DNA from 2 places in the Mesobacillus sp. S13 genome. Region 2 is predicted to be linked to the other one. Evidence: a T-box and tRNA genes for the amino acid it is inferred to sense, from the RefSeq annotation. Region 2 holds a T-box; the other holds one or more tRNA genes.
The links. The T-box of region 2 lies ahead of metG (methionine--tRNA ligase). A T-box ahead of a tRNA ligase gene usually reads a tRNA of that ligase, here a tRNA-Met.
Positions count from the first base shown of each region.

Region 1 (3,477 bases), 1.1 Mb from region 2:
TCATAGTGAAGGCTGTCAGACTGCTGATTGTCAGGCCTCTTCAGTTTTTGGCCGCAACTGCTCTGTCACTATTGATTTTGACGGGAAGAGGCCTTTATTCTCTTTTAAAATGGCTTCTTGCCGTTTTGTTATGGTTGCTCAATCACTTAATCTGGAAGCCGATTAAGTTAATATTCCTACTTTTTTGGAAACTTTTGCCGAAAACAGTTAAAAAAAGCGTCGAGAAGTTATATAATAAATTGGCAGGATTTCTAATAATAGTAAAGAATTATTCTATTAAGCCGATAAAATGGATAAAGAAATCCAAAAAGTAGGCTGTATAAACGCAAGTAATAAATGGAAATAAACAGCAAATAAATTATAAGGAGGACTGCGGGGAATGAGTGCCATCAGGAAAAAGAACATAGCCAAGATTGAAAATCAGTATGTACAGCAGCGTGAAAAAGCAGGAATAGCAGAAAGCAGGAAGCGAAAGCTGCTTTTCAGGCGCCTCGCAGTCTTTGCCCTATTCGCATCGGTCATTTCATATTTGATGATCTCAACCTACATCTCTCAGACTTCAGCCCTTGAAAAGAAGCAAGAAGATAAGGAACAACTAGAACAAAAGTTAGCAAACCTTCAAAAAGAGCAGGAAATTCTGGATGAGGAAATCGTCAAATTGAACGATGATGAGTACATAGCAAAGCTTGCCCGCAAGGAATACTTCCTGTCCGAAAAGAATGAAATTATCTTCAACCTTCCTAAAGAGAAAAAGGACTCCCAAGATTCGCCTTATTGACACTCTTTTTTCATATTCTGTATAATATAATGTAAGTTTGATTTTTTATATCTTTAAGGAGGCAAAACTTTTTTATGTCAATCGAAGTAGGCAGCAAGTTACAGGGAAAGGTAACAGGTATTACAAATTTCGGGGCGTTCGTCGAGCTGCCGGGTGGCTCAACAGGACTTGTTCACATCAGTGAGGTTGCAGACAACTATGTCAAGGATATCAATGACCACCTGAAAGTTGGCGACCAGGTTGAAGTAAAGGTTATCAATGTTGAGAAAGACGGTAAAATCGGTTTATCTATCAAGAAGGCTGTTGATAGACCTGAACGACCTGCAAGACCAGAAAGATCTGAATCAAGACCTTACTCACAGCGTCCACGCGGCGGCGGCGGCAGAGGAAACGATAATCGCAATGCTCGTCCGGAAAATTTCGAATCAAAAATGGCGAAATTCTTGAAGGACAGTGAAGACCGCCTGTCCACTCTAAAACGCGCTACCGAATCTAAGCGCGGCGGAAGAGGAGCTAGAAGGGGCTAACTTGCTGCTAAGTGAATATATATAATAGCAGGAATCATGCTATACCAAGACAAGTCTTTAATCGGGCTTGTCTTTTTGTTTTTCGGGGCTGGGTTTCTTGAAAATCAGTTCAGGATTGAACATAGGTAAAAGGAGAGGAGCTGCATTACCCGAAAAATGCTGTCGAAGTAAATTTGGGTAAAAGGAGAGGAGCTGCATTGCCCGAAAAGTGCTGTCGAAGTGAATTTGGGTAAAAGGAGAGGAGCTGTATTGCCCGAAAAGTAGTGTGGAAGCGAGTTTGGGTAAAAGGAGAGGCGTTGCATTGCCCGAAAAATGGTGCCGAAGTGAATTTGGGTAAAAGGAGAGCATTTGCATTACCCAAAAACCAATGAGGAATTGAATTTCGGTAAAAGCAAATCGTCCTGTAAACAAAAAACCTCGCTCCATAAAGGAACGAGGCTTTCGCAAGATGATGACCCCTACGGGATTCGAACCCGTGTTACCGCCGTGAAAGGGCGGTGTCTTAACCGCTTGACCAAGGGGCCATATTAAGTTAGGAAATGGAAATTGGTAGCGGCGGAGGGGATCGAACCCCCGACCTTACGGGTATGAACCGTACGCTCTAGCCAGCTGAGCTACACCGCCATATTAAAATTGTGTTTTGAGGCACAAGAAATATAATACATAGATATTAAAATAGTGTCAATGCATTTTTAAAAGAAAAGCGAAAAATATTCATAGGTAAAATTTAGCGGTGTTTGGCATGAAGATGAAAATATTCCGTGGTATTTCGAGGAATTGCATTATTTACGGGGAAATGCGTCGAACGAAACTTTGGTGCTTGTCCTTATTTTTGACAAACTTCTGGATTGCTCCCTTTTATAATAATCAGCAACGATAAAAAAACGGGGAGTGTATTAAATGCAAAAGGTAGAAAGGAACATGATGGAACCGATCGGTGAAGTTCATCTCGAGGAATCACGATTCAGGTTTGCAAAAGGCATGTCGAAGCTGCAATCCAAAATTGAAAACCTTTTCTTGAAAAAAGGCTATATCTTCTTGATTATTGGATTCTTGCTTGGCCGTGCCTTGATACTGGCAAAGTTAACCCCTTTTAGCCTTCCATTTTTTGCGGCTGTGTATTTGATCCGGAAAGACCGTGCGCCTATTGCGCTGTTTGGTCTGGTTGCCGGGGCTGCAACCTTGTCTTTTACTGACGCCGTCTTCACCTTCGCTTCTGTCTTCCTATTTTTACTGTTATTCAAGCTGACAGGAAAATGGATTCAGAACTCGATGAAAGTCCTTCCGGTTTATATATTTTTTACTATTTTAATAGGCAAAATGTTAAAAGCGCTAATTTTGTCAGGAAATATCACGATGTATGAAGGAATGATGACTGGAGTCGAAGCTGGGCTAGGTCTTGTGTTGACATTCATCTTCTTGCAAAGCATTCCTTTGTTGACAGCCAGCAAGCGGAAGCAGTCATTGAAAACGGAGGAAATTGTTTGTTTGATCATCATGCTTGCATCTGTGATGACGGGAACTATTGGGTGGACAGTCTATGATTTGTCTGTAGAGCACATCATGTCCCGGTATCTGGTTCTCATTTTTTCATTTGTCGCTGGTGCTACAGTTGGCTCCACAGTTGGGGTCGTCACTGGACTGATCTTCAGTCTTGCGAATGTGTCGAGTTTTTACCATATGAGTCTGCTGGCTTTCTCCGGATTGCTTGGCGGATTGCTAAAAGAAGGAAAGAAGCCAGGGGTGGCACTCGGTCTTTTCATTGCCACACTGTTGATTGGCATGTATGGCGAGGGAGGCGGTGCGCTGAGCCAGACGCTGACCGAATCGGCTGCAGCTGTCCTGTTGTTCTTCCTGACGCCGCAATTGCTTACGTCAAAAATCGCCAAACATATTCCGGGTACAGCGGAGTATTCAGCAGAACAGCAACAATATATGAGAAAAATGAGAGATGTGACTGCGCAGCGTGTCGTCCAGTTCTCAAATGTATTCGAGGCTCTGTCGAAAAGCTTTACTACCCTGCAGGTGCAGGATGAAACACTGGAAAGTGACCGCGATATGGATTATTTCTTGAGCAATGTCACAGAAAAGACATGCCAGACATGCTTTAAAAAAGACCATTGCTGGACAAGGAACTTTAATACAACCTATGACTATATGAGTGAGATTATG
Region 1 covers NZ_CP084622.1:73,062-76,538, forward strand. The annotation lists gene yabQ (spore cortex biosynthesis protein YabQ) at 1-314, shown strand, start outside; gene LGO15_RS00365 (FtsB family cell division protein) at 380-778, shown strand; gene LGO15_RS00370 (S1 domain-containing RNA-binding protein) at 853-1,305, shown strand; gene LGO15_RS00375 (hypothetical protein) at 1,363-1,752, opposite strand; tRNA gene LGO15_RS00380 (tRNA-Glu) at 1,758-1,829, opposite strand; tRNA gene LGO15_RS00385 (tRNA-Met) at 1,853-1,929, opposite strand; gene spoIIE (stage II sporulation protein E) at 2,206-3,477, shown strand, end outside.
Region 1: it encodes a tRNA-Met, which carries the amino acid that the T-box ahead of metG (methionine--tRNA ligase) is inferred to sense. The anticodon was not compared.

Region 2 (3,477 bases):
ACTAATAACGGCTCCCAGCTTTGGGACGTTACTTGCAGCATACCTTTAACCTTTTCGCTTGAAAAAGGAAGGAATGGCGTCAGGATATTGGCAAGGTTCGCAATGATATATACGCAATCCGCCAGCGTTTGCTTGCAAGCTTCAGAGTTTTTGTGCACCTGTTTCCATGGTTGTTGTCCATCGAAGTATCTGTTTGCATATCTCACTAATTCAAACACCTTTTCCAGTGCTTTTTTAAAGCTGGCGTTTTCAATATTCCTTCCCGTTTCTGCGTAAAGCAGATCCACTCTGTCTACTATTTCTTTGTTAATCTCTTTTTCAGGAAGAAGGCCACCAAATGACTTTTGAATGAATTTTAAGGTCCGATTCACAAGGTTTCCATAAGCGCCCAACAGTTCACTATTGTGACTATAAATGAACTCCTTCCATGAAAAATCCGCATCACGGCTTTCCGGTGCATTAATGGTCAGAAAATAGCGGATTGAATCCGGATCATATTTTTCTATGATATCCGGTACCCAAACTGCCCAATTTCTGCTTGTGGACAATTTTTTCTTTTCCAAAGTGAGATATTCATTAGAAACGATGTGGGTAGGCAATGCATCGATACCAAGTCCTTTAAGAATCCCTGGCCAAATGATGGAATGGAACGGGATATTATCTTTACCATGAACATAATAAGAACTAGTGCCGGAATTCCAAAATGCTGTGTCATCCTGTCCCGTTTCTTCAGCCCAAAGCTTGCTTGCTGTGTAATAGCCTGAAACAGCCTCAATCCAAACATAGATTTTCTTCTCTTCATAGCCTTTTACCGGCACACTTACCCCATTGGGCAAATCCCTGGAAGCTGCCCGATCCTGAAGGCCTTCATGCAAGTACCTCTTAGTCAATGAAATAGCATTCTCTCTCCATAATCCATTCTGTTCAGCAGCCTCGGTATACCTCTCCAATTCGCTTTGAAGTGAGTTTAATGCAAAATAAAAATGTTCCGTTTTTCTCGTCGTTGGTCGATTGCCACATATTTTGCACCTCCTTTCCAGTAAATCAAGAGGCTCCAGCACGCTTGAGCAATGATCACATTGATCGCCACGAGCGTTCGCCCCGCAGTTCGGACAAATTCCCTCAACATATCGGTCTGGCAAAAACTGCTGATCCTGTTCACAATACGTTTGCTCCATTTCTTTTTTGTAGATCAACCCATTTTCAAGCAGTTTCAGAAAGATTTCCTGTACAACTTTATGGTGGTGCGCTGAATCCGTCCTTGTGTACTTGTCATACGAGAAACCCAGTTTTGTAAAACTATCCGTGAACTCTTGGTGGTATCTGTTTGCAATTTCTTTCGGCGGCACGCCCTCCTGTTTTGCTCTTAAGCTGATAGGAGTTCCATTGCAATCACTGCCTGATACATATAAAACCTGTTCTCCTTTTAAACGGTAATACCTTGCTAAAATATCCCCCGGCAGCAGGCTCGAAATATGTCCCAGATGCAGAGAACCATTTGCATACGCCCATGCCCCTCCAATAAAAATGCTCATTTGATTGACCTCCTTTGAAATTGTTTTAAGAAAACAAAAAACCCCGCCCTTAACTGCAATAGTTAAGGACGAGGTTTGGAATCCACGTGTTACCACCTTATTTCGCAAATGGTTCACACCACTTGCCTCAGCAAGTACGGAGCATATCATGCCTGCTCTTATACTGTGACATTGATAACGAGTGCCAAATCTCGCCGCAACCTACTTATGCCAAAAAGCATGTTCAGGACGGAGCTCAGAGACCATTTTTCAAGTGACTGTCTTTGCTTCTTTTCAGCTTCCGAAGCTCTCTGTAAAAAACAGGGGCACTCTACTTTTTCTCTTCATTGCTTTTAAAAAGATATTAATCCGATTTTATTCAGATTGTTCCAAGAAGTCAATGATCTTTTGACAATAAAGTAAAAAACTCCCTCTGGAACCAGAGTAAACCGTCCTTGCATACGGTATATATATAATGAAAATGTACCCTTTAGTTCAAAAATTTTTTAATTTGATTTGTGTTAGTTATAATCTCTATCTTACCTTTATGTATAGCATACTTATTAAAGAAATTCACTTTACCTACATTTTCAAAGTATCGGTTCCATTTAAACATTTTTAAAAACATTTCAAATGTTGGTTTATAGTTTGATTTTTCTAATCGAAGTTTTTGTTTCAGAAACCTCTTTATTATTCGGTATGTTCTTATTGAATATTTGGTATCTAAAAAAATAATTAAGTCTGCACTGCGAAAACAATTACTTACCCAATCCTCATTATGTACGCCTTCAATTATCCAACTTTCAGATTGCATTATACTATTTAGATATTCTTTTCTTTCTTGTTCGGTTCTTCTTATATCTCCAGATTTATTCCTTATCCAAACTACATTATCTAATTCGTAATAAGGCATATCTAACTTTGAAGATAATTCTTTTGCCAAAGTTGTTTTACCACTACCAACAGAGCCTATAATATGTATCTTTTTTGGTGTTTCCTTTTTCAAAAAATCACCTAATTCATAGTAATTTGTTTCTAAAGAAATTCTATTTAAGTGAAGATTTTCCTCTAATAACTAAATTAGAGATTCAAATCTTATTCAATATAACTGCCCCGCTAGTTGAAGAACAACAATAAAAAAACTATCTTAACGTTAATTTTTAGAGCTAATATATCTGAAGAATGCTCAAATTAACTTCCGAGAGGGGCAATATTGACCATTTAAAAGGCAGTCGACAACAAACGTTGTCATTGAAATATAGTATCAAAATTTAGTTGTCACTTTGTAGTGTAATAGTTTTTAAAGCTGGCACAATAGGAAAAATGGAGTGGGAATTTCCACGCCATTTGCAGTTTCCTTTTTTGCTGTATGCACCTTATGACGGAATGGTTTAAAACAAAAGACCAGCTATCTTCTTACTGCTGGATGGCTGTCTGATAAAATCACTTCATCATCAAGAGCTACATCCTCCAGATCGAAAAAGACACGTTTTCCAAGATACTTATACAAAGTTTGAATAACATTTGTCAATTGATAATGCTTTTGAATGTGCTGAGTGGTAAATGGATGAAAAAAAAGCACCCTTCAATGATGAAGAGTGCCCGTCTAATTACGCCTCAAGACTTGCCATTGGCCCAAAGAATTCGAAGTGAATTCTATCTTCTGTGACGCCCAGGTCTTTTAAGGCCGTGTTGATTGCTTTCATGAAGGAAACTGGTCCGCAGAAGTAGAAGTCTGCTTGTTCAAGATCCACGTTATCTTTTAGCCATTCTTTTGTTACATAGCCCTCAACGTCAAAGCTGTTGTTATCTCTGTCTTCTTCAGTTGGCTGATCGTAGAATACAACTGAGTTTACCTTTGCTTTTGCAGCAGCTGATGCGACTTCCTCTTTAAGTGCATGGACTTTGCCGTTCTGCGCTGCATGGATGAAGGTAACTTCTTTTTCCGGCTGCAGTTCCGCTA
Region 2 covers NZ_CP084622.1:3,734,923-3,738,399, forward strand. The annotation lists gene metG (methionine--tRNA ligase) at 1-1,556, opposite strand, end outside; T-box leader at 1,597-1,871, opposite strand; gene LGO15_RS19075 (AAA family ATPase) at 2,005-2,520, opposite strand; gene LGO15_RS24225 (hypothetical protein) at 2,923-3,045, opposite strand; gene hmpA (NO-inducible flavohemoprotein) at 3,125-3,477, opposite strand, start outside.